Regions from separate parts of the Pseudocitrobacter cyperus genome, predicted to be linked through region 3. Evidence: riboswitches for the same ligand, from Rfam matches in the RefSeq annotation. Region 3 holds a riboswitch; each other region holds the start of a gene.
The links. A riboswitch is a leader RNA that binds a small molecule or an ion and turns the genes downstream of it on or off. The one in region 3 is predicted to bind thiamine pyrophosphate.
Positions count from the first base shown of each region.

Region 1: another riboswitch for thiamine pyrophosphate. It lies ahead of thiC (phosphomethylpyrimidine synthase ThiC); the one in region 3 lies ahead of thiB (thiamine ABC transporter substrate binding subunit).
Region 2: another riboswitch for thiamine pyrophosphate. It lies ahead of thiM (hydroxyethylthiazole kinase); the one in region 3 lies ahead of thiB (thiamine ABC transporter substrate binding subunit).

Region 1 is NZ_JAYMYY010000013.1:15,555-26,348, forward strand. It holds gene VSR74_RS22470 (sensor domain-containing diguanylate cyclase) at 1-933, opposite strand, end outside; gene thiH (2-iminoacetate synthase ThiH) at 1,237-2,367, opposite strand; gene thiG (thiazole synthase) at 2,364-3,134, opposite strand; gene thiS (sulfur carrier protein ThiS) at 3,136-3,336, opposite strand; gene thiF (thiazole biosynthesis adenylyltransferase ThiF) at 3,320-4,072, opposite strand; gene thiE (thiamine phosphate synthase) at 4,065-4,700, opposite strand; gene thiC (phosphomethylpyrimidine synthase ThiC) at 4,700-6,595, opposite strand; TPP riboswitch at 6,681-6,790, opposite strand; gene rsd (sigma D regulator) at 6,841-7,329, opposite strand; gene nudC (NAD(+) diphosphatase) at 7,426-8,199, shown strand; gene hemE (uroporphyrinogen decarboxylase) at 8,243-9,307, shown strand; gene nfi (deoxyribonuclease V) at 9,317-9,982, shown strand; gene VSR74_RS22525 (YjaG family protein) at 10,031-10,621, shown strand.
Region 2 is NZ_JAYMYY010000004.1:251,396-262,189, reverse strand. It holds gene VSR74_RS15070 (mandelate racemase family protein) at 1-1,084, opposite strand, end outside; gene fbaB (class I fructose-bisphosphate aldolase) at 1,368-2,420, opposite strand; gene VSR74_RS15060 (nucleoside permease) at 2,669-3,952, shown strand; gene VSR74_RS15055 (ADP-ribosylglycohydrolase family protein) at 3,949-4,953, shown strand; gene VSR74_RS15050 (PfkB family carbohydrate kinase) at 4,950-5,906, shown strand; gene VSR74_RS15045 (GntR family transcriptional regulator) at 5,880-6,626, opposite strand; gene thiD (bifunctional hydroxymethylpyrimidine kinase/phosphomethylpyrimidine kinase) at 6,704-7,504, opposite strand; gene thiM (hydroxyethylthiazole kinase) at 7,501-8,286, opposite strand; TPP riboswitch at 8,321-8,417, opposite strand; gene VSR74_RS15030 (pYEATS domain-containing protein) at 8,483-10,360, opposite strand; gene VSR74_RS15025 (hypothetical protein) at 10,357-10,794, opposite strand, start outside.
Region 3 is NZ_JAYMYY010000002.1:153,850-164,643, forward strand. It holds gene leuB (3-isopropylmalate dehydrogenase) at 1-640, shown strand, start outside; gene leuC (3-isopropylmalate dehydratase large subunit) at 643-2,043, shown strand; gene leuD (3-isopropylmalate dehydratase small subunit) at 2,054-2,659, shown strand; gene VSR74_RS09520 (hypothetical protein) at 2,845-3,051, opposite strand; gene VSR74_RS09525 (sugar efflux transporter) at 3,188-4,366, opposite strand; gene sgrT (glucose uptake inhibitor SgrT) at 4,452-4,604, opposite strand; gene sgrR (HTH-type transcriptional regulator SgrR) at 4,692-6,347, shown strand; TPP riboswitch at 6,384-6,475, shown strand; gene thiB (thiamine ABC transporter substrate binding subunit) at 6,506-7,489, shown strand; gene thiP (thiamine/thiamine pyrophosphate ABC transporter permease ThiP) at 7,465-9,072, shown strand; gene thiQ (thiamine ABC transporter ATP-binding protein ThiQ) at 9,059-9,775, shown strand; gene VSR74_RS09555 (DedA family protein) at 9,811-10,578, opposite strand; gene araC (arabinose operon transcriptional regulator AraC) at 10,708-10,794, opposite strand, start outside.

The sequences.
Region 1 (10,794 bases), on a different contig from region 3:
GGCATGGCGAAGATAGAGCCCGAAGACGATGATCACGAATGCCGCTACCGCAAAGCCCCATGCGACAATAATACTTTCCCGGTGTGCCAGCTCGGCGAGAGTGTTATCAGAGACTTTGTAAATGACGAACCAGTCAGGGTTAGTGAAGGAGTAATAGTAGAGCCAGGAATGACTCTTCGCATCATGAAGTTCTCCTTCGCCATTGGTCATCTGATCCATCAGTGGCTCAGAGACCATATTGCTGAACAAGCGTGTCGTATCCGGGTGAAGTACCGCTTTCCCGTCCCGGTTGACGACAAAAAACTCTCCGCTAACGGGTGACTGCATCTGCCGTAGGGTATAGCTCATGGATGGGAGATCGAGATGGAATGCCAGCGTGCCTTTCAGCTTACCATCAGGAGACACCACGGGTTTCGCGATGGTGATGGTCGTTTCGCGGGTAAAGTGGTCGGTATAGGGTTGTGTATAGCGGGAAAACAATCCTGAGTCGCCCTGAGCACGGAACCAGGGGCGCTTTGTTGCGTCAAAACTGCTACTGTCAGGCGTGGCCATCACCTGAGGTACGCGCAGATAATCGCCTTTTGCATCCGCAACGGAGATGGATGTCACCGTTGGCATCAGCGCCAGTAAATGCATCATCAACTCCGTCCCTTTCTCCGGGTCGCGATTGACAACGTTATCCAGTTGCTCGTTATTCGATAAGAAGGTCGCTGCGCGGTTTAAAATATAATCATCTTCACGCAGTATCGATTCCATGTAATTCACCGCCATATTGTGGGTGAAATTACGATTGATGTGGTGGTATTCCCTGATGATGTCATTGCGCTGATTCAGTATTACCAGTGTTGCAATGATCAAAAAGCTCAGAAGGATACCTGCGAAGCTGACGATTATCGGCGTGGTAAACGACAGTTTCCTGCTATGAATGCTCATAACGTTTTCTTCGTTCCAGAAGGTGAGTGGCAAAAGTATAAGGGGTCAGGCGGTGTTCTATGGTGATAGATAAAAATTATAAATTCCTTGCTGTATATAGGGTAATCAAATCAGAAAGGCAAAAATAGCTACCGATTATCTTAAAAGTCGTGCGGAGGCAGGGCGGTAGAGGAAGAAAGAGCCGCCCTGGTCAACGTCCTGTTGACCAGATAAGCCTATGCGGTAGAGGTTTTAACGACAATATACAATGTTGCTTCCTGCGATCGGCTACGTAAGTCTTTTCATCGGCTTACATCACTCTCTTCAGGGTTGCGAGGCGCGTCCCAACCAGCCATCCCAGTCTTTCCATACGGGCTGTAACCCACGCTCGCGTAGCGCATCGGCAACCGCTTCTGGCCGGCGCGCATCGTGCGGAGAAAACTGCTCCAGCTCGGGATGATCGTCGGCGTATCCGCCAGGCTGCGTTTTCGAGAAGGCGCTGACGTTATTAATCGCCAGTGGAATGACGTTGTCGCGAAACCACGGTGACTCGCGGGTCGAGAGCGACAGCTCAATTTCCGGCGAGAAGAGGCGAAACGCGCAAATTACCTGCACAAGCTGCTTCTCATCCATAATCGATGCCGGTTCGATGCCGCCCGCGCAGGGGCGCAGGCGTGGGAACGAGACAGAGTAGCGGCTTTGCCAGTAATGATGTTGCAGCCACAGCAGATGCTCGGCCACCATAAAACAATCCACGCGCCAGCTATCGGATAGACCAATTAGCGCGCCGAGGCCGATCTTATCAATCCCGGCCTGGCCAAGCCTGTCTGGCGTATCCAGCCGCCAGAAGAAATCCTGCTTTTTCCCTTTCAAATGATGATGGGCATACTGCGCTTCGTGATAGGTCTCCTGATAGACCATCACGCCATCTAACCCCAGCGTTTTCAGTTCAGCGTACTCTTCGGTGGAGAGCGGCTGTACTTCCATCTGTAAAGATGAAAACTGGCTGCGGATGGCGGGAAGATGGCGGCGGAAATAGTCCATCCCGACCTTATTTTGATGCTCGCCAGTCACCAGTAGCAGATGCTCGAAATTCATCGCGCGGATGGCGGCGCACTCCCTGGCGATTTCGGCCTCGTCCAGCGTCTTGCGCTTGATGTGGTTACTCATCGAGAAACCGCAGTAGGTACAGTCGTTGGCGCACAGATTCGAGAGATACAGTGGAACGTAAAAGCTGACGGTGTTGCCGAAGCGCTGACGGGTGAGTTGCTGTGCCCGCTGCGCCAGCGGTTCAAGATAATCGGCGGCGGCGGGGGAGAGCAGCGCCATCATATCGTCGCGCGTCAGATGGCGGGCGGCCAGCGCGCGCTCAACGTCAGCAGCGGTTTTGCTGCTGATTTTCAGGCGCAGATCGTCCCAGTTGAGTTCACGCCAGCGATCGCTAAAGGTATTCATGCACTGGCCTCCAGAAAACCGGTTAACGGGCTGGTGGCGATGGCATGAGTGCTGCGTGAACCCGGAACGGCCTGTCGCGCCAGGATACCGGCATCGACCGCCATGCGAAACGCGTGTGCCATCAGCACGGGATCATCAGCCACTGCGATAGCCGTGTTCACCAGAACCGCGTCGGCGCCCATTTCCAGCGCCTGTGCCGCGTGGCTCGGCACGCCAATTCCTGCATCGACCACCACCGGAACATTCGCCTGCGCAATGATAATCTCTAACATTGCGCGGGTTTCCAGCCCCTGATTGGAACCAATGGGCGCGCCCAGCGGCATCACGGCGGCGCATCCCGCTTCTTCAAGACGCTTACACAGCACCGGATCTGCGCCGCAATAGGGCAGCACCACAAAACCCTCTTTCACCAGTAGTTCAGCGGCTTTCAGGGTTTCGATCGGGTCGGGCAACAGCCAGCGTGCGTCAGGGTGAATTTCCAGCTTCAGCCAGTTTGTCCCCAGCGCTTCCCGGGCTAACTGCGCGGCGAATACCGCTTCTTCCGCCGTTTTCGCGCCGGAGGTATTCGGCAACAGCGTGACGCCCGCTTCGCGCAGCGGTTGCAGAATGGCATCGTTATTCTGGCGTAAATCGACGCGCTTCATTGCCAGCGTGACCAACTGACTACCCGATGCGCGAATCGCATCGACCATCATCTTCGATGAGGCGAATTTTCCGGTACCCGTAAATAAATGAGAATCAAAGATTTTATCGGCAATACGTAACATGTCAGCCCCCGGCTATAACCTGGAAAAGCAGGATCTGATCGCCGTCCTGCACAATGTGATGTTCCCAACGCTCGCGCGGCAGGATTTGCTGATTGAGCGCCAGCGCGACGCCCGGTTTTAACTGTTCCAGTTTGGTGAGCAGGGCGGTGACGGAGAGTCCTTCCGCGCACTGCATGGGTTCGTCATTAAACTGAATCTGCATGGCGACCTCCACAAACCGGGCAGCCCGCCGCGCGATGCAGCGCCAGGTTTCTCCACTGGTGCGCGCGGGCGTCAAACAGACGTAAGGTATTGCTGGTGGGCATACCGCTTAACAGCTTGATGGCTTCCAGCGCCTGCAATGTCCCCATTACGCCAACCACCGGGCCGACGACGCCTGCTGTGCGGCAGTTGCGCTCTGGTTCGGCATCGTCCGGCCACAGACAACGGTAACAGCCTTGCGTCCACGGCGGCGTCAGTACCATTATCTGCCCGCCGAACCCTACCGCGCTTGCGGTGATCAGCGGCGTGTTCAGCGCCACACAGGCGGCGTTAATCGCCTGGCGCGTTGCCATGTTATCGGTGCAATCGAGCACCAGATCCACTTCTTGTACCGCCTGCCTGAGCGCATCGCCCGCCAGCCGCTGGGTGAGCGTTGTGAGAGTGATATCCGGGTTTAATGCGGCCAGTCGCTCGCGTGTCGCATCCGCTTTGGCGCGGGCGATGTCGTGCGTGGTAAACGTAATCTGACGGTGAAGATTGCTGAGATGGACTTCGTCATCGTCGGCAAGCACTAATGTGCCGACGCCCGCGCCGGCAAGATAGAGCGCCGCAGGCGCGCCCAACCCGCCGAGCCCGACGATAAGCACCCGGCTGGCGAGCAATTTTTGCTGGCCCTCCACGGCGATATCCTCCAGTAACATCTGGCGGCTGTAGCGCATGAAATCGCGATCATTCATCGCCCACTCCTGCCAGCGCCAGTAGCTTTGCGGTGGCGTCGCGCCAGTCTGCGGCCTGCGTAATCGCACTCACGACAGCGATGCTGCCGACGCCGGTCGCCAGCACCGCTGGGGCGCGTTCAAGGCTGATACCGCCAATGGCAACCGTCGGGTAATCTCCCAGCCGTGAGATATGTACGGCGAGTTGCTCCACCCCCTGCGGCGCGGAAGGCATCTGCTTGGTTTGCGTGGGGAATACGTGGCCAAGGGCGATGTAGGAAGGCTGCGCCGCCAGCGCGACGTCAATTTCCATATCATCATGGGTCGACACGCCAAGCCGTAAGTTGGCTGCGCGAATCGCATCGAGATCGGTCGTTTCCAGATCTTCCTGCCCCAGATGCACGCCATAAGCCTGGTGTTTAATCGCCAGACGCCAGTAGTCATTAATAAACAAACGCGCGTTATAGCGCCGACCCAACGCGATGGCGGCGATGACATCAGCCTCTACCTCATCATCCTGCTTATCTTTTATGCGTAGCTGGATTGTGCGCACACCGGCTTCCAGCAAACGTGCGATCCACTCCACGCTATCGACAACGGGATAGAGACCTAAACGGAAAGGAACCGGGGGAAAATGGGGCTGATACATTATTGATTCTCCTGAGGGATATAAATTTCGCCACCCCGGGCGCGGAACTGCCCGGACATCCCGGCCATGCCATCCTCCACGGCTTGTTGCGCTGCGTAATCGCGCACTTCCTGGGTGATTTTCATGGAACAGAATTTGGGGCCGCACATGGAGCAGAAATGAGCAACCTTGCCAGATTCCTGCGGCAGTGTTTCATCGTGATACGCACGGGCGGTGAAGGGGTCGAGGGCGAGGTTGAACTGATCTTCCCAGCGAAATTCAAAGCGCGCTTTCGACATGGCGTTATCGCGAATTTGCGCGCCGGGATGGCCTTTTGCCAGGTCTGCCGCATGGGCGGCTATCTTATATGTGATAAGCCCTTGTTTTACGTCTTCTTTGTTGGGTAAGCCAAGGTGCTCTTTTGGCGTCACATAACAGAGCATGGCGCAGCCGAACCAGCCAATCATTGCCGCGCCAATCCCGGAGGTGAAATGGTCGTAACCAGGGGCAATGTCGGTGGTGAGCGGCCCGAGTGTATAAAAAGGCGCTTCGTGGCAGTGTTCCAGCTCTTCAGTCATATTGCGGCGGATCATCTGCATTGGCACATGGCCGGGGCCTTCAATCATCACCTGTACGTCATACTCCCAGGCGATTTTCGTCAGCTCACCCAGGGTATGCAGTTCGGCAAATTGAGCTTCATCGTTAGCATCCTGAATGGAGCCCGGGCGCAGGCCGTCGCCCAGTGACAGCGAGACATCATAGGCCGCACAGATTTCACAGATTTCGCGGAAGTGCTGATAGAGGAAGTTTTCCTGATGATGCGACAGGCACCATTTCGCCATGATCGATCCGCCGCGTGACACAATCCCCGTCAGGCGTTTGGCGGTCATCGGCACGTAGCGCAGCAGTACGCCCGCATGAATGGTAAAGTAGTCGACGCCCTGTTCCGCCTGCTCCAGCAGTGTGTCGCGGAACGCTTCCCAGGTGAGATCTTCAGCGATCCCGTTGACCTTCTCCAGCGCCTGGTAGATCGGTACTGTGCCAATCGGTACCGGGCTGTTGCGCAGGATCCACTCGCGGGTTTCATGGATGTAGCGACCCGTTGAGAGATCCATCACCGTATCGGCTCCCCAGCGTGTCGCCCACACCAGTTTTTCCACCTCCTCCTCAATAGAGGAGGTGACTGCCGAGTTGCCAATATTGGCGTTCACCTTCACCAGGAAGTTGCGCCCGATGATCATCGGTTCTGATTCCGGATGATTAATATTGGCCGGGATTATCGCCCGACCAGCCGCCACTTCGGCGCGCACGAACTCAGGCGTAATATTTGGCGGCAGCAACGTACCGAAACTTTGCCCCGGATGCTGCTGACGCAGCGCTTCGCTGCGAATACGCTCGCGCCCCATGTTTTCGCGCAGGGCGATGAACTCCATCTCCGGGGTGATTACCCCCCGGCGCGCATAGTGCAGTTGGGTGACGCGTTTGCCGGGTCGCGCACGTTTTGGTGTCAGCAGGCCGGTGAAGCGCAGCGCATCGAGAAACTCATCTGCCAGGCGTGACTGGGTATAGGCGGAGCTGCGCGCTGTTAACGTTTCGCTATCTGCACGCGCATCAATCCATGGCTGGCGAAGTTTTGCCAGCCCCTGGCGAACATCAATCGTTTCTGCCGGGTCGCCGTAGGGGCCAGATGTATCGTAAACCGGAATCGCTTCGTTCTCTTCGAACTGCGGGTTCTCTTTGCTTCCGCCGATGAGCGTCGGGCTTAGCTGGATCTCGCGCATGGGGACGCGCACGCCAGCCTGTGAGCCTGTAAGATAAATACGGCGCGAGTTAGGGAAAGCAGTGCCTTCCAGAGTATGAATAAAGCGTTGAGCCTGTTCGCGTTGTTCGCGGCGGGTTAGTTTTGTTGTAGACATAGCGCATACCAGATTGAAAGGATATGGCTTGTCAGACGACGGATGGAGTAATGGCTGCACAGCGCCCGTGAAGGCAAAGGCATAAAACTAAATTACTCTTGTTCCCTTCGCAGGTATTAGCCTGATCAGGTTCCGCGGATCCCGAATTAACGGTCTCAGCCTGTGCTTTCACACGTGGCACTCCGACAAGATGTAGCCCCTCTAAAGGGGCAATGAATGTAAACTACGCGTTAATGCGTAAAATCTCAAGCGGGACGTTTGATCCCGCCATTCTCGTGCATTGCATCCAGCACAAGCATAATTAGCTTATCTTCGAGTTCAAAACGCGCCTCCAGCGCTTCGCCGATATCCGACAACGCCTGTTGAAATTCAAAGCAATTATCGTGATCGATGGCCGTCTCCAGGCTGGAGTCGTAGTATTCCATAATTAACTGGGTATTGGCTTCCAGCCTGGGCCAGATTTTGGTGGCGGTTAAAAGCGCATTGTCGCCTTCCAATTTATGGAGAATGCGTTCATAAATACTGAAGTGACAGGAGGAGAGGTAGTCCACCAGTCGCTGACAAAAATCATCCAGTGCTTTTTCATTCAGCCGTATAAACGATTCTTTGCCAGGCTTAATCCCAATCAGGTTGGAATAAGCGACAAGCAATTGCTTGCGTATGTTGAGCCAGCGGTCGACCAGTTTGTTACTGCCTCCAACATGCTCCGTCAGGCTTTCGAGCTGGTTTAACATGTGATTGACTCCGCACAAGTGGGTTTAAAGACTGCGCACTAAGATGTAACGATAATGTAAATAACATGCCAGTGAAGCAAAGGTAGTGCAATAGATATGGATCGTATAATTGAAAAATTAGACATCGGCTGGTGGGTCGTCAGCCATGAGCAAAAATTATGGTTGCCGGGCGGTGAATTACCCTGGGGCGAAGCGGGAAATTTCGATCTTGCGGGGCAACGCGCGCTGCGGATTGGTGAATGGCAAGGCTCGCCGGTGTGGCTGATTCAGCAACCACGTCGCCATGATATGGGCTCGCTGCGGCAAATTCTCGACCAGGATGCGGGCCTGTTTCAACTGGCCGGGCGTGGCGTGCAGTTAGCGGAGTTCTACCGCTCGCATAAATTCTGCGGCTACTGCGGGCATACCATGCACCCGAGTAAAACCGAGTGGGCAATGCTCTGCGGCCACTGCCGCCAACGCTACTACCCGCAAATCGCCCCCTGCATTATCGTCGCTATCCGCCGTGATGATTCCATTCTGCTGGCCCAACATACCCGTCATCGCAATGGCATACATACCGTACTGGCCGGGTTTGTCGAAGTGGGCGAAACGCTCGAGCAGGCCGTCGCGCGTGAAGTGATGGAGGAGAGCAGTATAAAAATCAAAAACCTGCGTTATGTCACTTCCCAGCCATGGCCATTCCCGCAATCGCTGATGACCGCGTTTATGGCCGAATATGACAGCGGCGATATCGCGATCGACCCGAAAGAGCTGCTGGAAGCTAACTGGTATCGCTATGACGATTTACCGCTTTTGCCGCCGCCAGGAACCGTCGCACGTCGGCTTATCGAAGACACTGTCGCACTCTGCCGGGCAGAGTATGAGTGACACTCATGTTACACTGGCGTGAAAGAGCTCAAGGAATGGAAAAATGACCGAACTTAAAAACGATCGTTACCTGCGTGCGCTGCTGCGTCAGCCTGTAGATGTCACCCCTGTCTGGATGATGCGCCAGGCGGGCCGCTATTTACCGGAGTATAAAGCCACCCGTGCTCAGGCCGGGGATTTTATGTCCCTGTGCAAAAATGCCGAACTGGCCTGTGAGGTAACGCTGCAACCGCTGCGCCGTTACCCGCTGGATGCGGCTATTCTGTTCTCCGATATTCTGACCATCCCGGATGCGATGGGACTCGGGCTCTATTTTGAAGCGGGTGAAGGCCCACGCTTTACCTCACCGATTACCAGTAAAGCGGATGTCGATAAGCTGCCGATCCCTGATCCAGAAGGTGAACTGGGTTACGTGATGAACGCGGTGCGCACGATCCGCCGCGAACTGAAAGGCGAAGTGCCGCTGATTGGTTTCTCCGGCAGCCCGTGGACGCTGGCGACCTATATGGTCGAAGGCGGCAGTAGCAAAGCGTTTACCGTTATCAAAAAGATGATGTATGCCGAACCGCAAACGCTGCATCTGTTGCTCGATAAGCTGGCGAAAAGCGTCACCCTCTACCTGAATGCGCAGATTGAAGCTGGCGCGCAGTCGGTGATGATTTTCGACACCTGGGGCGGCGTGCTCACCGGGCGCGACTACCAACAGTTCTCGCTCTACTACATGCACAAAATTGTCGATGGCCTGCTGCGTGAAAACGACGGTCGCCGTGTGCCGGTGACGCTGTTCACCAAAGGCGGTGGGCAGTGGCTGGAAGCGATGGCGGAAACCGGCTGTGATGCGTTGGGTCTCGACTGGACAACCGACATTGCCGATGCGCGTCGCCGCGTGGGCCATAAAGTGGCGCTGCAGGGCAATATGGATCCATCCATGCTTTACGCACAGCCTGTGCGCATCGAGGAAGAAGTGGCGACTATTCTGGCAGGCTTCGGCAAGGGCGAAGGCCACGTCTTTAACCTCGGTCACGGCATCCATCAGGATGTGCCGCCGGAACACGCCGGGGCGTTTGTTGAGGCGGTACACCGTCTCTCTGTACCTTATCATCAGTAAGGAGTGATTATGGATCTCGCGTCGCTACGCGCTCAGCAAATTGAACTCGCCTCTTCTGTGATCCGTGAGGATCGCCTGGATAAAGATCCACCGGATCTGATCGCAGGGGCTGATGTCGGTTTTGAGCAGGGTGGTGAAGTGACGCGAGCGGCGATGGTGCTGTTGAAATATCCCTCGCTTGAGCTGGTGGAGTATCAGGTGGCGCGCATTGCGACCACCATGCCCTACATTCCCGGCTTCCTGTCATTTCGTGAATACCCGGCGCTGCTGGCGGTGTGGGAAAAGCTGTCGCAAAAGCCGGATATGGTGTTTGTCGATGGTCACGGTATCTCGCATCCGCGCCGTCTGGGCGTTGCCAGCCATTTTGGTCTGCTGGTGGATGTGCCGACGATTGGCGTGGCGAAAAAACGGCTGTGTGGGAAGTTTGAGCCGCTTGGCAGCGAACCCGGGGCGTTAGCGCCGTTGATGGATAAAGGCGAACAACTGGCGTGGGTGTGGCGCAGTAAAGCGCGTTGTAATCCGTTGTTTATTGCCACGGGACATCGGGTGAGCACCGATAGCGCTCTGGCATGGGTGCAACGCTGTATGAAAGGCTATCGACTGCCGGAGCCAACGCGCTGGGCGGATGCCGTCGCTTCTGAACGCGCTGCCTTTACGCGCCTTACAGCAAAATAACCACAATTCAGGTAAACTGCGGCTAATTTCCGCATTTGAGAACTCATCATGTTACAAAACCCGATTCACCTGCGCCTGGAGAAGCTGGAAAGCTGGCAGCACGTCACGTTTATGGCCTGCCTGTGCGAGCGCATGTACCCGAACTACGCCATGTTCTGCAAAGAGTCAGAGTTTGGCGACCCGCACGTTTATCGCCGTATTCTGGATCTCATCTGGGAAACGCTGACGGTGAAAGACGCGAAGGTGAATTTCGACAGCCAGCTCGAAAAGCTGGAAGAAGCGATCCCGGCGGCGGATGATTTTGACATGTACGGGGTTTATCCGGCGATTGATGCCTGCGTCGCACTGAGCGAACTGGTGCACTCCCGTCTGAGTGGTGAAACGCTGGAACACGCTATCGAAGTCAGTAAGAGTTCTATTACTACCGTGGCGATGCTGGAAATGACTCAGGCTGGTCGCGAAATGACCGATGAAGAGCTCAAAGAGAACCCGGCTGTGGAACAGGAATGGGACATTCAGTGGGAAATTTTCCGAGTTTTAGCCGACAGTGAAGAACGCGATGTTGAGCTGATAAAAGGGCTGCGCGCAGACCTTAAAGAGGCCGGCGAGAGCAATATTGGTATAAATTTTAAGCAATGAGACAAGAAAACGTGATTTACCGCCTGAATTGTCGTGCCTGAAGGCTTCCCTTCCGCCCCCCGTCTGGTCTACATTTGGGGGGCGAAAAAAAGTGGCTATCGGTGCGTGTATGCAGGAGAGTGCTTTTCTGGCATTTTCGTCGCACTCGATGCTTAGCAAGCGATAAACACATT
Region 2 (10,794 bases), on a different contig from region 3:
GCAGATGCACAAAGCCCTCTTCGTCCATCGGGTCGACGAGAGTGTTCAGGTAAGCCGCTGGCTCATCGTAGTTGAGGAACGGATGCAGCAGGCCGCGCTCGTACCAGCGGCAGTTACGAATCGCCCCCACCACCGCCAGGCTCGCTGCGCCGTTGCCGTGGACTTCGCAATCCATGCCGAAGGATTCCGCCAGCGCCGCCACTTTCATGGTTGGCGTGATACCGCCCACGCCGTTAGCTCCGGCGCGCAGAATGTCGCAGGCGCCGGCTTTCACCCAGTCGGCGCGGCTGTGGTGTTTACCGCCAAAGCTTTCCGGGCCAATCACCGGAATAGAGAGATTTTCCGCAAGCCAGGCGTAAGACGACATGCTGTCCTCTTCCATCGGCTCTTCAAACCAGGCGAAGTTGAGTTTTTCCAGTTCCTTGCCGATCCACAGCGCTTCGGTACGGCTGTACCAGTGATAGCCGTCGATCATCAAATCAATGTCCGGCCCCACCGCTTCACGCACGGCGGCGCAGGCTTTGATATCCATTTTCGGGTTCGGCGCGAAAGAGACCGGCGGCATCCAGGTGTGCAGTTTGATGGCCTTATAGCCCCGCGCCACCAGGGTTTGTGCGAACGCCGCATACTCTTCCGGCGTGGAAAGACCGCCCTCCAGATCGTCGCCGCACATGGTGCTGCCGTAGGCAGGCACTTTGTCGCGAAAGCCGCCCAACAGCTTATAAACCGGCATATTGAGTTTACGACCGATCAAATCCCACAGCGCCTGCTCGACAAACGACAGCGCGCGTTCGGTCAGTTGATGCGCGCTGCCGCGCTGCCAGTGCGCCAGATCCTGCCAGATGCGTTCGCGATTAAACGGATCCTGGCCTACCAGCACCTTACGGAAAAAAGTGTTTACCACAAACGGGCGCACCACTTCCGGCGGGGCGAAGGCGTACCCTTTCGTGCCGTCATCGGCGGTAATCGAAAGCATCGCCATTTTCGCCAGGCTCTCCGCCCCCGGATGAGAGTGCCCCGCGCTGTCGGCGACCCGGCGCGTAGGGTATTGAAATACAGTGACGTTTACGGATTCAATTTTCATTATGTGTCCTTAGTACAGCAAGCAAATTGGCATTACCGATGCCACACCCCTGTGGCTCACACTGTCCGGCAAGCCGGTTTTAAGTAATTGAAAAAGCGTTTCACTGACTAATCTAAGCACAAAATATGAGCCGTGCCTCGGACAAATCCCGCTAACGGTAGGTTGTTTTTTGGGCATAAGCACGAGGGTGCGTGACTGTTTTCACAAAAGAAGGGAGAAATGTGAGGGGGATCGTGACGAGAAAAAGTAAAACCGGCGAGGTAAAACTCGCCGGGGAAACGGGTCAGGCGATGGTCACTTTGCCATCAAGGTAAACATCCTGTACGGCGTTGATTAACTGCACCCCGTCGGACATCGATTTCTTAAAGGCTTTGCGCCCCAGAATCAGCCCCATCCCGCCCGCGCGTTTGTTTATCACCGCCGTGCGTACCGCATCGGAGAGGTCGTTCTCGCCGCCTGCCGCACCGCCGGAGTTAATCAGCCCGGCGCGGCCCATATAGCAGTTCGCCAGTTGGTAGCGCACGAGATCAATCGGGTTTTCGCTGGTGAGTTTGCTGTAGACGCGATCGTCCGTATAGCCAAAGTTCACCGCTTTATAGCCGCCGTTATTCTCGGCCATTTTCTGTTTCACAATATCCGCGCCGATGGTGGCGGCCAGATGGTTCGCCTGACCGGTCAGGTCGGCGGAAACGTGGTAATCCACCCCATCTTTCTTGAACGCCGGGTTACGCAGGTAAGCCCACAGAACCGTAACCATCCCCAGTTCATGTGCACGCTCGAAGGCGGCGGAAATTTCTTCAATCTGGCGGCGCGACTCTTCCGAACCGAAATAGATAGTCGCCCCCACGGCCACCGCACCTAAATTAAATGCCTGCTCGACGCTTGCGTACAGCGTCTGATCAAAGGTGTTCGGGTAGCTCAGGGTTTCGTTGTGGTTGAGTTTGACCAGGAATGGAATGCGGTGCGCATAACGACGGGAGACCGAAGCCAGCACGCCATACGTTGACGCAACGCAGTTACACCCGGCTTCAATCGCCAGTTCAACAATATTTTTCGGGTCAAAATAGAGCGGGTTGGCGGCAAACGACGCCCCGGCCGAGTGCTCCACACCCTGATCAACCGGCAGAATGGAGAGATAACCCGTTCCCGCCAGACGTCCGGTATTATAGAGGGTCTGCATGTTTCGCAGCACCGCTGGCGGACGGTTATTGTCCGTCATCACCCGGTCAACGTAATCATGGCCTGGCAGGTAGAGTTGATCGGCTGGAATGGTCATACAACGATGCTGTAAAAGGCTGTCGGCGTCTTTGCCAAGCAACTGCGCAATATCAGTCATAGCTATGCTCCCGTAATGCCAACGTCGTGTCGGCGTGAATTTCCCGCCCGAAATTTTTGGGCAGCAATAAGTCTGGTCGCTCAACGGCGATTTTTCCATTTAGCAGCCATTTTTTAAGCGCAATCTGCTGGCACGATTCATGGACGGTAAAGTGTTACATCGGTCAACTTTCCACCTTAAAGGTATTTAAAAGGTATTACATGATGGTATTGTCTATACGTACCTTACCTGTCATGAAGGATTTAAAGATGAAAACTACAGTAAAGCTGTCGTTCATGATGTTCATTGAGTGGTTTATCTGGGGCGCGTGGTTTGTGCCTTTGTGGCTATGGCTGAATAAAAGCGGGTTTACGGCCGGAGAGATCGGCTGGTCTTACGCCTGCACCGCAATTGCGGCGATCCTCTCACCGATTCTTGTTGGTTCGCTGACTGACCGCTTCTTTTCCGCGCAGAAAGTGCTGGCTGTGCTGATGTTTGTCGGTGCGATACTGATGTATTTTGCCGCACAGCAAACCACCTTCAGCGGATTTTTCCCGCTGCTGCTGGCCTATTCGCTCACCTATATGCCAACCATTGCCCTGACCAACAGTATTGCGTTTGCCAATGTTCCCGACGTGGAGCGTGACTTCCCGCGTATTCGCGTTATGGGCACCATTGGCTGGATAGCCTCCGGCCTGGTTTGCGGCTTCCTGCCACAAATGATGGGTTATGACGATATCTCCCCAACCAATGTCCCGCTGCTGATCACTGCCGGTAGCTCGATGCTGTTGGCGGTGTTTGCGTTGATCCTGCCGGATACGCCACCGAAGAGCACCGGCAAACTGAATCTGAAAGTGATGCTGGGGTTAGATGCCTTAATCCTGCTGCGCGATAAAAACTTTCTCGTCTTTTTCTTCTGTTCTTTCCTGTTTGCCATGCCGCTGGCGTTCTACTACATCTTCGCCAATGGTTATCTGACAGAAGTCGGTATGCAAAACGCCACCGGCTGGATGACGCTCGGCCAGTTCTCTGAAATCTTCTTTATGCTGGCGCTGCCTTTCTTCACCAAACGCTTTGGTATCAAAAAGGTGTTATTACTTGGTCTTATTACGGCCGCGATTCGATATGGCTTTTTCGTTTACGGCGGCGCCGAGCAATACTTCACCTACGCCCTGTTGTTCCTTGGTATTCTGCTGCACGGCGTCAGTTACGATTTCTACTACGTTACCGCCTATATCTATGTCGATAAAAAAGCCCCGCCGCATATGCGCACTGCCGCACAAGGGCTTATCACCCTCTGCTGCCAGGGCTTCGGCAGCCTGCTTGGCTACCGCCTGGGCGGCGTGATGATGGAAAAAATGTTTGCTTATCAAGAGCCGGTGAATGGGTTGACCTTCAACTGGGCAGGAATGTGGGGCTTCGGCGCCATCATGATAGCCGTTATCGCCGTGCTGTTTATGCTGTTCTTTCGCGAGTCGGATAAAGAGATCACCGCCATTACGGTGCAAAACGACCCACGCGACACTGCACTGACACAAGGGGAAGTGAAATGAAGACACAACGTATTCTTGGTGCGCTCTATGGACAGGCGCTGGGGGATGCCATGGGCATGCCGTCAGAGTTATGGCCGCGTTCACGCGTAAAAGCGCACTTTGGCTGGATCGACCGCTTCCTGCCGGGGCCGGCGGAAAACAACGCCGCCTGTTACTTTAATTGCGCAGAGTTTACTGACGATACGTCGATGGCACTCTGCCTTGCCGATGCCATTTTGCAACGCGAAGGGCAGATTGACCCGGATCTCATTGGCCGCAACATTCTGGCGTGGGCGGAGGGCTTTGATGCCTTCAATAAAAATGTGCTGGGGCCTACCTCTAAAATCGCCCTTAACGCCATTCGTGATGGCAGGCCGGTGAGTGAACTGGAAAATAACGGCGTCACCAACGGCGCGGCGATGCGCGTCTCGCCGCTTGGTTGTTTGCTGCCTATAGGTAGCCTCGATCATTTTATTAATGAGGTCGCGCTCGCCTCCAGCCCGACGCATAAGTCCGATCTCGCGGTAGCCGGCGCGGTTGTCGTGGCGTGGGCGATTTCCCGCGCTATTGAGGGCGATGACTGGCAGAGCATTGCTGATTCACTGCCCCCAGTCGCCCGCCATGCACAGGAAAAACGTATCACCACATTCAGCGCCTCGCTCGCCGCACGGCTGGAGCTGGCGCTACATATCGTGCGCAACGCTGGCGGTACTGAATCCGCCAGCGAGCAGCTTTACCAGGTTGTCGGCGCAGGCACCAGCACCATCGAATCGATTCCCTGCGCTATCGCCATGGTTGAACTGGCACAGGGCGACCCAAACCGCTGCGCGATTTTGTGCGCCAACCTTGGCGGCGATACAGACACCATCGGCGCGATGGCCACCGCCATTTGTGGCGCTCTGGGCGGCATCTCGGCCATCGACCCGAAACTCAAACAACAACTGGATGACGTTAATCAGCTCGACTTCACCCGCTATGCCACCGCGCTCGCGCACTATCGCGAGCAACGGGAGGTATCATGACCCTGGCGCAGCAGTTAACCACCCTGGGCAACCAGCGGCCAATTACCGTCGTCGGCGCGGCGGTGATCGATGTGATTGCCGACGCTTATGCCCTTCCCTGGCGCGGTTGCGATATCGAACTGCAACAGCAGGGCGTCAACATTGGCGGCTGTGCGCTGAATATCGCCGTCGCCCTTAAACGGCTGGGCATGCAGGCCAGTAATGCGCTGCCGCTGGGTCAGGGCGTATGGGCAGAGATCATCCGCAATAATCTCTCCCGCGAAGGGTTAGTGAGTTGCCTTGATGATGTGCAGGGCGATAACGGCTGGTGCCTGGCGCTGGTTGAACCGGATGGCGAACGGACGTTTATGTCGTTCAGCGGCGTGGAAAATTTGTGGAATCCTGACTGGCTGGCGCAGCTTACTGTGGCGCCACACAGCCTGATTTCGCTTTCAGGTTATCAACTCTCCTCGCCCTGTGGCGAGGTGCTGGTGAGCTGGCTGGAAAGCTTAACCGGGGTGACGCCGTTTATTGATTTTGGCCCACGCATTGCCGATATTCCCGATGCATTAATGCAGCGGATTATGGCCTGCAAACCGATTATTTCCCTGAATCGTCAGGAGGCAGAGATTGCCGCTGCGCGCTTTAATTTACCAATGGAACCCCGGCAACTGGGATCAGCGTGGCTGGAGACGTTCGCCACACCGCTAATTGTACGGCACGATAAAGAGGGCGCATGGTATTTCAGTCAACAGGAACAGGGGCTGGTCGCCCCCTTCCCGGTCGTGGTTGCCGATACCATTGGCGCAGGAGATAGTCACGCCGGCGGCACGCTGGCTGGTCTGGCATCGGGCTGGACGCTAAGCGAATCGGTACGGCTGGGCAACGCGGTGGCATCCTGGGTCGTCGCTCATCGAGGCGGTGATTGCAGCCCAACCCGCGACGAACTACTCCTCGCACACAAAGACGTATAAATCACTGCGGCAGTGGCTGATGCTGTATTCAATCGGCCGCTGCTGCTGATCGAGCGCCACCTGTTTGATCACCAGAACGGGGATCTTTTCATCCATTTTGATATGCGACTGAAATTCAACATCTGGCATTCGGGCGCTGACGCGAGAGCATGTACGCTGTGGGAAAATATGCTGACTACGAAAATAGTCGTACAGAGAAATACCGATGGCATCAACATCATGGATTAACTGCGCAGGCACCCATGATTCTTCGATAGAGACCGCTTCATCATCCACATAGCGGATCCGCTTGAGAAGAAAAACATCACTTTGCGGGGCGACGGCCAGTTGTGTCGCCACCTCTTCCGGGCAGGGAACAACTCTTTTGTTAACCCATAGCGTGTCCGGCTTTTTGCCGCGCAGCACCACCTGCTGAGAGAAACCGCGCGCCTCTTTCAAAGAATATTCAAAAATATTATTGATTTGCGTACCATAGCCACGCGCTCGGGTCACTACGCCTTCATCCTCCAGCGTCTGCATCGCCTTGCGTACTGTAATGCGTGACACACCGGTTAACTGACTCAGGTCGCGCTCGCCGGGCAAAATATTGCCGTGCTCCAGCACACCGTTGCGCACGGCATTTTTTACCGTTTCAGCAAACTTAAGGTAGAGCGGCATATTATCGCCCGCGGCAATTCGCTCATTGAGCTGCGCAATCAACCGGGTATGTGCTTGTTCCATTTATCTTTCTCTGCAATAGGCCCCAGGCCAGTATAGCCCGGAAGAGTACGCTCTGGCAGAGGAAATAGCAGTGAACATTACCACCAGGCATGGAAATGGTGCACCGGGCCAATCCCGCTGCCGACCTCCAGCGTATCGGCCTGCGCCAGCGCGGCGGAGAGCCAGGTTTTAGCTTCCAGCACCGTGTCACCCCAACTGCGATGACGCGGACGTAGCGCCGCCAGCGCGGCAGAGAGCGTACAACCGGTACCGTGGGTGTTTTTAGTCTGTACGCGCGGCGCGGTAAAACGCTGTTCACCCTCGCGGGTAAAGAGCCAGTCAGGACTTTCGGCATCATCCAGATGACCGCCCTTCATCAACACGGCACCACACCCCATAGTCAGCAGCGCGCGTCCCTGTTCGAGCATCTCCCGTTCGTTGCGCGCATGGGGAACATCCAGCAACGCCGCGGCTTCCGGCAGGTTTGGCGTGATTAACGAGACCTGGGGCAGCAGGCGTTTACGCAGAGTTTCCACCGCTGCCGGGGATAACAGCGCATCGCCGCTTTTCGCCAGCATTACCGTATCCAGCACCACGTTTTCCACACGGTGGCGCTGCAAACGCTCCGCCACGGCTTCCACAATATCCGTTTCCGCCAGCATGCCGATTTTGGTGGTATCAATGCGCACATCGTTAAAGACTGAATCCAGTTGCGCCGCGACAAAATCGGGTTCAATACGGTAGACCGACTGCACTCCATGCGTATTTTGCGCCACCAGCGCCGTGATCACCGAACAGCCGTATGCGCCCAGCGCCGAGAACGTTTTCAGATCAGCCTGAATCCCCGCACCGCCGCTTGGGTCAGTACCGGCTATCGTTAATGCGTTAATCCGTTTCATGCCAGCGCCTCCCCGTTGAGTGCATACAGCGCATCGAGGAAAGCCGGGGTAAAACTGCCAGGCCCCTTCCCTGCGGCGGCCTGTGCGCCCGCCCGCTTCATAAAGGCGCAGGCGGCAGCAACATTATCGAGCCTGTCGCCCGGCAGCGCACAACTCGCGGCAACCACCGCCGATAGCGCGCATCCGGTTCCAACCACGCGAGTCATCAGCGGATCGCCGCCCGTAACGGCGACAACACGTTGACCATCAGTGATGTAATCCACTTCGCCCGTCACCGCCACAATGGTGTTGATCTGACGCGCCAGCGCCTGTGCGGCAGGCAGTGCCGCGGCCGCAGTGTCGGTTGTGTCCACGCCGCGCCCGCCCGCGCTGATTCCGGCAAGCGCCATAATTTCTGAGGCGTTAGCGCGAATAGCGGCAGGTTTTAACTTTAAAAGTTGCTGACAAAATTCCGTGCGCAGCGTCAACGCGCCCACCGCCACCGGGTCAAGCGCCCAGGGTTTGCCTGACTGGTTCGCACTCAGCGCGGCGGCATGCATTGCCTGCGCGCGCGGCTGAGTCAGCGTACCGACGTTTATCAACAGCGCATCGGCAATCGCAGAGAACTGCGCGGCTTCCTGCGCATCGATCACCATCGCGGGCGATGCCCCCAGGGCAAGCAGAACATTGGCGGTAAAGGTCTGCACGACATCGTTAGTCATACAGTGAACCAGGGGGGCGTGTTGGCGGAAAAGATGTAGCGAATGCGCAATTTGCGCGGGACTAAGCGGCTCTGCTTGCATGGTTTGCTCCTGCCAGGACGTTCAGAAGCAATGACCGGATGGTCTCTGACTTCCCTACGCTGGCATTATCCAGATCAGGTGGTACGGGTTTTTCTCAGCCTTCACAAAGAAGGGCACCCCGAGTCATTTAAAATCAGTGTCGATAGTAATGCCCGCAGATCGTCTTGTAAACGGCAAAAGCCCAACACCACGGGCATTAGCGCTCTTTTACGATTTTTGGCGCATCAGGAATGCTCGCGAGATCGATTTCAAGTTCATCCCCGGTTTTCGGCAACCATACCCCAACCGTGAAGCCGCCCCATACCTGCAGGCGCAATTGCGCTCTGCGCCCCCGGAAAGCGACTTTCATTATCGAAGGTGAAAAAGTAGGATGGAGCACAAACCACGCGAAATCGCCGAGCGCCACACGCTCTGCGCTATCTGCCTCAACGATCAGCGCAACGTTAACCCAGTTTTGTCGTTTCGAAGCCGAGAACGCCGCCGCGATCCGAAAACCGCCCTGCCTCGCTTCCCCGCCAAAACGCCCCTTGTTGGGATCATCATCCGGGCCTGGCGGGCGCCTGAACGCGGGGAGATCGATAGCGTCATCAGGGCCAACAGAGAACCAGGATGAGGAAGTCACCTTATCGTAATCTTCCGGGGGATGAGCCGGTGAGTTGTCCTTGCCGATGATCTCTATCTGGCCTGCACTTACCCTACCTTCGAATATGACGAGGGTATCCTGGGTGCGAAGCCTACCAGACGGATTCCTGTGGGGAACCAGCAGGTGATGTTCTTTTAATGCGGCCTGATCCCGGGCGAGCCATGTGAATGTAGGGCCCGCGCCCCGTTGCAGCGGAAGCTCCCTGTGCCAGCGATTATAAAGACGATAAAACCGCTTCACCGCGGGGGATATCTTCCCGCTACTGCTTTTAGCAAGGTAATCGGATATTCCTAAGGCCATCTCAGCAAACAACTGATTCGTATAGCGAAAATAGGGAGAGCCGGCAACCTGGGCTTGCGCCAGGTACGTAATTGCCTGCTCAACCGTCTTCTCCAGAGAGGCCGTCGACGCGTTGCTGGCCGTGCTCAGCGTCAGGCTGGCACGAATGACATGCGCCTCAAACGCCCAACTGGCGCGCTCAACCAGCGCGTCTGCCCAGGCAAGATCGATACTCTGAAATATGTCCGGAAAGCGAATCGCCAGCAGACCGACCAGCATTGCCCGCCAGGGATCCGCATCATCGCGCAGCAATGTCCAGCGATCGCTCAGGCCAGGAATATCATCACGAACAGCGGTAGCATCAGCCGAAGTCCCGGCGTCCAGGGTGCGGATGAGCGCCCGTAGACGTGGGTCGACAGGCAGAATACTAAGCTCGATATCTGCGGCTGAAAACGGTGGGGCGACAAGCACAATTTTCGTTCCTCCCTGATAGAGCGGAAGCAGACATCTCTCAATACGCACCCCCTCGCTGGAAGCCGAGAGCCTGACGCGCTGCCCGGCCCAGGGATTACGCAAGGGATCGGCAGGTATTTCGATTTCCAGCCGCCCGGGAAATAACGCCATACGCGATTGGCCGCTGAAGAGACCAAAGGTTTCACGCCCGTTTTTCTCCTCGGATAGTCCAATAGAAAGACGTATTTTCTTGCGGGAAATGTCAGGAGCAACATTCGATAAGTGTTCAGATACCAAATCACTTTCCCGGGAGCGACTGGCTGTCTCGCTCTCATCGGCATCAAATATCCTCCACATAGACTGAAGTTGCTGGTTCATCGATGGTGGGACTTCCGCTACCGTCTGCTGACTGGTCGAATCAAAAAAGCTCGTCTTACTGCCAGATGAAGAGAGCGCAGTAAACGAAGGCAGCACCACGCTGTTGACTCTCCCTTCTTCTACCTGAAACACAACAGATTGCGGCGATACGCCCGCCGGGCTTATCTCAGCCGAATAGATACCGGATTTCAGATCATCCTGCCGAAAGATACGATTGTCAGGCGTGGCGACCCAGTCGGCGATAGTTTCCCCCTCCCCGGTGATCCTGACCGTTCCAACCGATAAATCACCGGGAGCTTCGAAGTGCAGCGTTGTTTTCATGGCACAGTTACCCATTGATCAAACAAGGGCTCCTTGGGCTGGAGCAATAAGGTGTAGTGGTTATTGTCCCTGACGGCAATGGCATAAAGCGCCTCCAGCCCCGGCGGAACAGTCGTCGCCCACGCACCGGCATTTCCCGCCGCCCGAGTCTGTAACCACGGTGAAGCCGGGTCATTCTTCGGGCTGATGATGAAGGCATAATCCTGCATTCGCTCCGGCGGATCCGTGATGACAATAAGCGGCAACCTGAATTGGGTAGCGTCGGGAAAAACGACAGGAAGCATGTCCGTTTGAGCAACGGCGTAGTAAGGCTCAAACGGCAGGTCTTCCCAGTGCCCAAAGAAGACGCGACGCAGTGATTTCAGGTCGTCGAGGAGATCGCGACAACTGACGCTCCACCTGCCACGCCGCCATCGGGCCGACGATCCGCTCAG
Region 3 (10,794 bases):
CCGCGAGGGCAGCGGTCAGTACGAAAAAGCGTTTGATACCGAGGTGTATCACCGCTTTGAAATTGAACGTATCGCCCGTATTGCCTTTGAATCTGCGCGTAAACGTCGTCGCAAAGTGACCTCAATTGATAAGTCCAACGTGTTGCAGTCCTCTATTTTGTGGCGCGAAATCGTCAGCGAAATTAGCCGCGAATATGCAGACGTTGAACTGAACCATATGTACATCGACAACGCCACCATGCAGATGATCAAAGATCCGTCGCAGTTTGACGTGGTGCTGTGCTCCAACCTGTTCGGCGACATTCTCTCTGACGAATGCGCGATGATAACCGGCTCAATGGGCATGCTGCCTTCCGCCAGCCTGAATGAACAAGGTTTTGGCCTGTATGAACCCGCGGGCGGCTCTGCGCCGGATATCGCCGGGAAAAACATCGCCAACCCGATCGCCCAGATCCTGTCGCTGGCGCTGCTGCTGCGCTACAGCCTGGACGCGAACGACGCGGCGGATGCCATTGAAAACGCGATCAACCGTGCGCTGGAAGAAGGTATCCGCACCGGTGATTTGGCTCGCGGCGGCGCGGCGGTCAGTACCGATGAAATGGGCGATATTGTGGCCCGCTATATCGCTGAAGGGGTGTAATCATGGCAAAGACACTGTATGAAAAATTGTTCGATGCCCATGTGGTTTATGAAGCCCCCAGCGAAACGCCGCTGCTGTACATCGACCGTCACCTGGTGCATGAAGTGACGTCCCCACAGGCGTTTGATGGCCTGCGCGCGCACAATCGCCCGGTGCGTCAGCCGGGTAAAACCTTCGCCACCATGGATCACAACGTCTCAACGCAGACTAAAGATATCAATGCGTCCGGCGAGATGGCCCGCATTCAGATGCAGGAACTGATTAAAAACTGCAAAGCGTTTGGTGTAGAGCTTTATGATTTGAATCACCCATACCAGGGCATTGTGCACGTCATGGGGCCGGAACAGGGCATCACTCTGCCTGGCATGACGATTGTCTGCGGCGACTCTCACACCGCGACACACGGCGCATTTGGCGCACTGGCATTTGGCATCGGCACCTCCGAAGTGGAGCATGTGCTGGCGACGCAAACCCTGAAACAGGGTCGCGCCAAAACCATGAAGATTGAAGTCAAAGGCACCGCAGCACCAGGTATCACCGCGAAAGACATCGTGCTGGCGATTATCGGCAAAACCGGCAGCGCGGGCGGCACCGGCCATGTGGTCGAGTTCTGCGGCGACGCTATCCGTGCCCTGAGCATGGAAGGCCGCATGACCCTGTGCAACATGGCAATCGAAATGGGGGCGAAAGCGGGCCTGGTTGCGCCGGATGAAACCACCTTTAACTACGTCAAAGGTCGGCTGCATGCGCCAAAAGAGAAAGATTTTGACGACGCCGTCGCATACTGGAAAACCCTGCACACAGATGAAGGCGCTCAATTTGACGCAACCGTCACCCTGCAGGCCGAAGAGATTGCCCCGCAGGTGACCTGGGGGACTAACCCGGGCCAGGTGATTTCTGTGAATGACATCATTCCCGATCCGGCGTCATTTACCGATCCGGTTGAACGCGCATCAGCGGAAAAAGCGCTGGCCTATATGGGTCTGAAATCAGGCGTACCGCTGACGGAAGTAGCTGTCGATAAAGTATTTATTGGTTCCTGTACCAACTCACGCATCGAAGATTTGCGCGCGGCGGCGGAGATTGCCAAAGGGCGTAAAGTCGCGCCGGGCGTGCAGGCGCTGGTTGTGCCAGGCTCCGGCCCGGTAAAAGCGCAGGCGGAAGCGGAAGGGCTCGATAAGATCTTTATCGAAGCAGGCTTTGAGTGGCGCTTGCCGGGCTGCTCCATGTGCCTGGCGATGAACAACGACCGTCTGAACCCGGGCGAGCGCTGCGCATCCACCAGCAACCGTAACTTTGAAGGCCGTCAGGGCCGCGGCGGACGCACCCATCTGGTCAGCCCGGCAATGGCAGCAGCGGCAGCCGTTACCGGTCACTTCGCCGATATTCGCAGTCTGAAATAAGGAAACCATCATGGCAGAGAAATTTACCCAACATACCGGGCTGGTGGTTCCGCTGGACGCGGCGAACGTCGATACCGACGCCATCATTCCAAAGCAGTTTTTGCAGAAGGTAACGCGCACCGGTTTTGGCGCGCACCTGTTCAACGACTGGCGCTTCCTCGACGATAAAGGCGAACAGCCGAACCCGGAATTTGTGCTGAACTTCCCGGTTTATAAAGGCGCGTCGATTCTGCTGGCGCGAGAAAACTTTGGCTGTGGCTCCTCGCGTGAGCACGCCCCCTGGGCGCTGACCGATTACGGTTTTAAGGTGGTTATCGCCCCGAGCTTCGCTGATATTTTCTACGGCAACAGTTTTAACAATCAGTTGCTGCCGGTGACGCTGAGTGACGCACAGGTTGATGAACTGTTCGCGCTGGTGCAGGCGAATCCGGGCATCACCTTTGAGGTGGATCTGGAAGCGCAGGTGGTGAAAGCGGGCGATAAAACCTACAGCTTTAAGATTGATGACTTCCGCCGCCACTGCATGCTGAACGGCCTGGACAGCATCGGCCTGACGCTGCAACACGAAGACGCCATTTCGGCGTATGAGAATAAGCAGCCGGCGTTTATGCGCTAGTACTTCCCTGACGTAAGTAAAACCCGGTGAAAGAGCCGCACCGGGTTTTTATTTTATCTCTCAACGGGAAAGTCAGACGCATCAGATAGCGCCACGCAGGAGGCGGGTTCTCCGCCCACAATATCGCAATCACGATACTCTCCCCCGCTCTGCCTCACCGGAAAATGGCTGACATTTGATAGCCCTTAGCAGCCAGTGACATCTCCGCCAACGACCTGGCAATCCCGGTATTGCCCATTGCTTTGTTCAATCGGAAAATGGTTGGCATTGGCGAGCCCCGAACAGTGCGTGGCCTCCCCTCCACTCAGCATGCAGGAACGGTACGCCGCTTCGGCGCAGGAGATCGCCGAAATGGATATAACCAACGATAAAATCAGCAATTTATTCATCATCCTTCCTCTGGCTCATGTTTAAGCAATAGCCAGAGGATAAGGCATTTTCCTGCAGAAAAGTGGGCCGATACGACGATTCGGAATACATCAAGATAATGACAGCCAGCATCCTGCCTCCATGCAGGGCATACCTGAATCACACGTCTTTCACCCGGCTGGTCATAAACAGCGTCACCAGCGAAATCGCGGCAATTACCCAGTACACCATCCCGTGACCAAAACTCTGCGCGATGGCTCCCTGAATCACCCCCGCCAGAATCACGCCCGTTGATATGCTATTGGTAAACAGCGTTGTCGCTGACCCCGCGCGCCCCGGCATTAAATCCTGGAACCACAGCATGCCGATCCCGGCGACGATGCCAATGAACACCGCATTAAATAGCTGTAAAATCAGCAGTGCCGTTTCGCTGTGGAACAGAATCAACCCCACGTAGAACAGTACGCCAAAGGCTACCGATGTCACCATCATCCGCCGCTTGCCGAAGCGTTTAACGTAGTAGCCCGCAAGGATCATCGCCGGAATTTCCAGCCCGGCTGCGGTGCCCATCAGGATCCCTGCCAGTTTATCCGGCAGGCCGAGATCGCTGCTGATCCACAGCGGCATGTCGATGATATACATGGTGTTGCATGTCCACATCAGCGTTGAGGCGATAAACAGCATCCGCACGTTGGGATCTTTCCAGCCGCTGACCTGGGTGATTTCAACGTCCGCCGCCTGCTCAACACGCGCCACAGACGGCAGCATTAGCGTAATCATCGCCAGGCTGATGGCAAAAATCCCGGCGGCAATCGCGAACATCATCGTAAAGCCGTAATTCAGCGCCAGCATAAACGCCAGCGGCGGGCCAATTACCCACGCCAGAGAAAGCTGCGCACGCATCACCGAACTGAACATCACCACTTCCCGCGCCGAGCTGTCTGCATACTCACGCGCCAGTGCAAAAAGCTGTGGCATCGCGGCATTGGCGATAGACGCCAGCAGCACGCCGCAGGTGATCAAGGTTAAATAGTGACGATTGAAGGCGAACAGCAGCGCATTTCCCACCGCCATCAGGCAGCAGAACATAATCAACTTGCGACGATCGCCCTGACTGTCAGATCGTTTTGCCAGCCACAGGCTGACCAGGATCCCGGCGATAGCATTAACCGTATAAAACAGCCCCACCCAGAACGGCTGTGCGCCCACTTCCCGGCTGAGAAACAGACTGAGCGTCGGCGCCTGTAACGCCCCGGCAACGCCCATCATAAACGCCACCAGCATAAAGGCCGCGTAGACACCGTTGAGACGTCGTCCCATCGTCATAATCCAGAGCATGAGAGATCCTTTAGCGCACGAGAAATAAAAAAAGCCAGCAGATGATACCTGCTGGCAAATACTCAGTCACACATGATTTGGCGATTTAGTGTTCAGAGGTCGAGCGCGTAACCTCCCACTGCATCAGATCTTCAAGCATTTTGAGCCGCATCCCTGCCATCTGGCGGGCCAGCCAGCAAACATGGCGTGTCGCGTGAAAATAGCACTGATAGAACTGACGTGTGGTTGACCTCTTCATATTCACCTCCCCGCTTCATCGAAACTGATTATTGGCTTAATATAGGGATTAATAAATTGCTGAGTTTTTGTCAGGAGTTCCCCTTTTATGCCTTCTGGTCGACTGCAACAACAATTCATCCGGCTGTGGCAATGCTGCGATGGCAAGGCGCAGGAAACGACGCTGAACGAACTGGCGGAGCTACTGAGCTGTTCACGCCGCCACATGCGCACCCTGTTAAACACCATGGAAGAGCGCGGCTGGCTGACCTGGGAAGCCGAGGCCGGGCGCGGTAAACGGTCACGTTTAACCTTTCTCTATACCGGGCTGGCATTACAGCAGCAGCGGGCAGAAGACCTGCTGGAACAGGATCGCATCGACCAACTGGTGCAACTGGTTGGTGATAAATCGACGGTGCGGCAAATGCTGGTCTCGCATCTGGGGCGCAGCTTCCGCCAGGGGCGGCATATCCTGCGCGTCCTCTACTATCGCCCGATGCAAAATCTGTTGCCTGGCACGGCGTTACGCCGTTCAGAAACCCATATCGCCCGGCAGATTTTCAGCGCCCTGACGCGCATAAATGAGGAAAATGGGGAACTGGAAGCCGACATTGCGCACCACTGGAAGGAGATTTCCCCTTTGCACTGGCGCTTTTATTTGCGCCCAGGTATTCATTTTCATAATGGCCGCGAGCTGGAGATGGAAGACATTATCCGCTCGCTGGAGCGTATTAACGCTCTGCCGCTCTACTCCCATATCACGCAAATTGTCTCTCCCACCGCCTGGACGCTGGATATCCATCTCTCCCACGCCGACCGCTGGCTGCCGTGGTTGCTGGGCCATACACCGGCGATGATTTTACCGCGCGAATGGCCTTCACTCCCCCATTTCGCCCATCAGCCGATTGGTACCGGCCCTTATGCGGTAGTGCGCAATAATCAGAACCAGCTCAAAATACATGCCTTCGAAGAATACTTCGGGTTTCGCGCATTAATAGACGAAGTGAATGTTTGGGTACTCCCTGATGTAGCGGAAGATCTTAGCTGCGGGCTCACATTGCAGGGCACCACGCAAAGCGAGCAGGCCGTCGAAAGCCGTCTTGAAGAGGGCTGCTACTATCTGTTGTTCGACGCGCGTTCACCACGCGGCGCTAATCAGAATGTGCGCCGCTGGCTGAGTCACATACTTTCCCCGGCGAATGTGCTCTATCACGCCTCTGAACAGTATCAGCAGTACTGGTTCCCGGCCTACGGCATGCTGCCGCGCTGGCACCACGCACATAGAAAAATCAGCGAAAAACCCGCCGGGCTGGAACGCATTACGCTCGGTTTCTATCGCGACCACGTCGAACATCGGGTTATTGCCAGAATTATGGAAAAACTTCTGGCAGAACATAGCGTTAAACTGGAAATTCATGAAATCGATTATGACGAATGGCACAGCGGCGAGGTGGTCAGCGATGTGTGGCTTAACAGCGCTAATTTCACCATGCCGCTGGATTTCTCCCTGTTTGCCCACCTCTGTGAAGTGCCGCTTCTTCAGCGCTGCATCGCGCGCGACTGGCAGGGCGACATTCGTCAGTGGCATGCGGGTGAACTGGATCTCCCGACCTGGTGCCAGCAGCTACTGGAGCAGCAGGCGATTGTGCCGCTCATCCACCACTGGCTGCGCATCCAGGGGCAACGCAGTATGCGCGGGGTGCGAATGAACACGCTGGGCTGGTTCGACTTTAAATCCGCGTGGTTCGCTCCGCCGGATCCATAGCGCTTTTGATTTATTCACGTAATCATTACAATAGCGAGCTACTCAACGGGGTGCAGAAGTTTGCTGAGAGATACCCGTCGAACCTGATCCGGATAACGCCGGCGGAGGGATTTGAGGCCAACTCAAAATCCTTTGCCACCTGCTTACTGAGGTGCAAAGTGTTAAAAAAATGTCTGCCACTGCTGGCGCTTCTCGCCATGCCAGTTTTCGCCAAACCGGTGCTCACGGTTTACACCTATGACTCCTTCGCTGCCGACTGGGGCCCGGGCCCGGTGGTAAAAAAGGCCTTTGAAGCCGACTGTGACTGCGAGCTGAAATTCGTGGCTCTGGAAGATGGCGTTTCCCTGCTTAATCGCCTGCGCATGGAAGGGAAAAAAAGCAAAGCTGACGTAGTGCTGGGGCTCGATAACAATCTATTGCAAGCCGCCAGCCAGACAAAATTGTTCGCTAAAAGCGGCGTGCCGGTAAGCGCCGTTAACGTTCCCGGCGGCTGGAGCGATGACACCTTCGTGCCCTTCGATTATGGCTATTTCGCCTTTGTTTATGACAAAAACAAACTGAAAAACCCGCCGAAAAGCCTGAAAGAACTGGTTGAGAGCGATCAGAAATGGCGCGTGATTTATCAGGATCCGCGCACCAGCACACCGGGGCTTGGCCTGCTGCTGTGGATGCAAAAAGTCTACGGCGATGATGCTCCGCAAGCCTGGCAAAAACTGGCGGCAAAAACCGTCACCGTCACTAAAGGCTGGAGTGAAGCCTACGGCCTGTTCCTGAAAGGCGAGAGCGACCTGGTGCTGAGCTATACCACCTCCCCGGCGTATCATATTATCGAAGAGAAAAAAGACAACTACGCCGCCGCGCCGTTTGCCGAAGGGCACTATTTACAGGTAGAAGTGGCAGCGCGCACTGCCGCCAGCAAACAGCCGGAACTGGCAGAAAAATTCCTGAAATTTATGGTATCTCCGGCGTTCCAGCAGGCCATTCCGACCGGCAACTGGATGTATCCGGTGGCCGGAGTAACGCTGCCTGCGGGTTTTGATGCGCTCGCCAAACCGCAAACCGCGCTGGAATTTACTCCGCAGGAAGTGGCCGCAGAACGACAGAACTGGATTGCAGCATGGCAACGCGCCGTCAGCCGTTAATTCCCGGCTGGTTCTGGCCAGGCCTCACAGCGGCGGTGCTTATCGTCGCTGTGGCGCTGGCTGCGTTTCTGTCACTCTGGTTAAGCGCCCCGGAGGCAAGCTGGCATACGCTGCTGGCCGATAGCTATCTCTGGCATGTGGTGCGTTTCTCTTTCTGGCAGGCATTTCTCTCTGCGCTGCTGTCGGTTGTGCCTGCCATTTTCCTCGCCCGCGCACTCTATCGCCGCCGCTTTGCTGGCCGCGAACTGTTGCTGCGCCTGTGCGCAATGACGTTAATTCTCCCTGTTCTGGTCGCGGTATTCGGCATTCTGAGCGTTTACGGTCGCCAGGGTTGGCTGGCGCAGATTTTTGCCGCCCTGGGGCTGGAATGGCGCTTCTCGCCCTACGGCTTACAGGGCATTTTGCTGGCGCACGTCTTTTTCAATATGCCGATGGCGACGCGTCTGCTATTGCAGGCGCTGGAACAGATCCCCGGCGAACAACGTCAGCTTGCCGCCCAGCTCGGCATACGTGGGTTTAACTTCTTTCGCTTCGTGGAATGGCCGTGGTTACGTCGGCAAATCCTGCCCATCAGCGCGCTTATCTTTATGCTCTGCTTCGCCAGCTTCGCCACCGTGCTTTCACTGGGCGGCGGGCCGAAAGCCACAACCATAGAACTCGCCATTTACCAGGCGCTCAATTTTGATTATGACCCGGCGCGGGCGGCGATGCTGGCGCTGATCCAGATGGCCTGCTGCCTGACGCTGGTGCTGATTAGCCAGCGTCTGAGCAAGGCGATTGCCGTCGGTAATACGCAGATGCAGGGCTGGCGCGACCCGGACGATCGCCTGCACAGCCGCCTGAGCGATGGCCTGCTGATTACCTTTACCCTGTTGCTGATGCTACCGCCGCTGCTGGCGGTGATCGTCGATGGCGTCAATCCGGCAATGTTGAATACGCTCTATCAGCCCGTGCTCTGGCAGGCACTCTGGACTTCACTGCGCATCGCCGTTGTCGCAGGCTTACTGAGCGTGGTGCTGACGATGATGCTATTGTGGAGCAGTCGTGAGTTGCGCGCGCGTAACGCGCTGTTCGCCGGGCAGGCGCTGGAACTGAGCGGAATGTTAATCCTCGCGATGCCGGGTATCGTCCTCGCGACCGGTTTTTTCCTGCTGCTGAACAATACCATCGGCCTGCCCGATTCCGCCGATGGGATCGTGATATTTGCCAACGCGCTGATGGCGATCCCCTACGCGCTGAAGGTGCTGGAAACGCCAATGCGCGATATTACCGTGCGCTACACGCCGCTGTGTGAATCACTTGGTCTGGAAGGTTTCAATCGCCTGAAGGCCGTTGAACTGCGCGCCCTTAAACGCCCGCTGGCACAAGCGCTGGCTTTCGCCTGCGTATTATCGATTGGCGATTTCGGCGTGGTGGCGCTGTTCGGCAACGACGATTTCCGCACGCTGCCGTTCTATCTCTATCAGCAAATTGGCTCTTATCGCAGCCAGGATGGCGCGGTTACTGCCCTGCTTCTGCTGTTACTCTGTTTTCTGCTCTTCACCGTGATTGAAAAACTACCGGGACGCCATGCTAAAACTTAATGATGTCACCTGGCTCTACCAGCATTTACCGATGCGCTTCAGCCTGTCTGCCGCGCAGGGTGAGATGATCGCCATCCTGGGGCCGAGCGGTGCCGGGAAGAGCACGTTGCTTAATCTGGTGGCTGGTTTTCTGACGCCCGCCAGCGGCGAGATTATGATCAACGGCGAGACGCACACGCATACGCCGCCCGCGCGCCGTCCGGTATCAATGCTGTTTCAGGAGAATAATCTGTTCAGCCACCTTAACGTTCAGCAGAACATTGGGCTTGGTATGTCGCCATCGCTGAAGCTGAACGCAGTGCAAAAGCAGAAACGACAGGCTATCGCCCAACAGATGGGGCTTGAATCGCTGATGACGCGCTTGCCCGGTGAACTCTCCGGCGGGCAACGCCAGCGTACAGCGCTGGCGCGTTGTCTGGTACGCCAACAGCCGATTTTGCTGCTGGATGAGCCCTTCTCTGCCCTCGACCCGGCGTTACGTCAGGAGATGCTACTGCTGGTAAAAGAGGTGTGCGAACGCGAGCAAATAACGTTATTAATGGTTTCCCACAGCGTGGAGGACGCATCGCAGATTGCGCCGCGCTCGCTGGTGGTCGCCGACGGGCGTATCGCATGGGATGGTGAGACAGCACAGTTATTGAGCGGGCGCGCCAGCGCATCGCATTTATTAGGCATCGACGCGCCAGATAGCCACAAACCATAGGCCGGACAGGCGCCAGCGCTATCCGGCAGAACAGGCTACAGCCCAACCACCTTGCGCAAAATATCAATGTAAACAGGCATCAACGGATGGCGGATCGCCGCCACCAGCGCCACGACGCCGATACCCAATATCAACGGCGCAACCCACAACAGACGCTGACGAGGCAGATACGCCGTCAGGCGATCTTTCGCCGCTTTTCCGCTGCGCCACAAACGCCAGCAGAGCCACGCCGCCAGCCAGAGCAATAGCGCCGCAGCCAGAAGTAACCACTTGAAACCACCGCTTTGCATATCGGCAGGAATATCAATTGCCGCACCCGCCAGGATCCCCGGCAGGAAGTAGACCGGCGGCCAGAGCAGGCAACCGATAATATTTGGCACAATAAACTTCGACACCGGCAGATCGAGCATTCCGGCGACCATCGGTACGACCGGGCGCGTCGGCCCGACGAAACGTCCGACCAGGATCGTGAACATGCTGTGCTGATGCAGCGCATGCTCGGTTTTATCCAGCAATGCCTTGTTTTTCTTCATAAATGACCAGCGATGCAGCGGCTTCTTAAAGCGCCAGCCAAGCCAGAAGGAGATCCAGTCGCCCAACAGACAGCCCACAATACCCACCAGCCACGCCTGCCAGAAATTTACCTCGCCGCTGCCAATCAGCGCCCCCAGGCCTGCCATCATCACCGTCCCCGGAAGAATCAGACCGACCAGCGCCAATGATTCCAGAAAAGCCACCAACGCCACCGCAATGAGCGAGTAAGTGGTCGACTGGGTAATAAAGTGTTGCAGCAGTTCTTGCATAGTGTGTCCGGTTTGAAAACGAATCGGGGATTCTCAGGAACGAGCCCTCATTCGTCAAGCCATCAATTGTCTGAATAGTTTACTGGCAAAGACAATTCTCCACACACACCCTTTCCTTTTCTTTACTTTTTATTCACATCCGGCGCGAAATTCACTCGGGCTGGCCCCGGTGCATTTCTTGAATACACGCGAAAAATAGAGCTGATCTTCAAACCC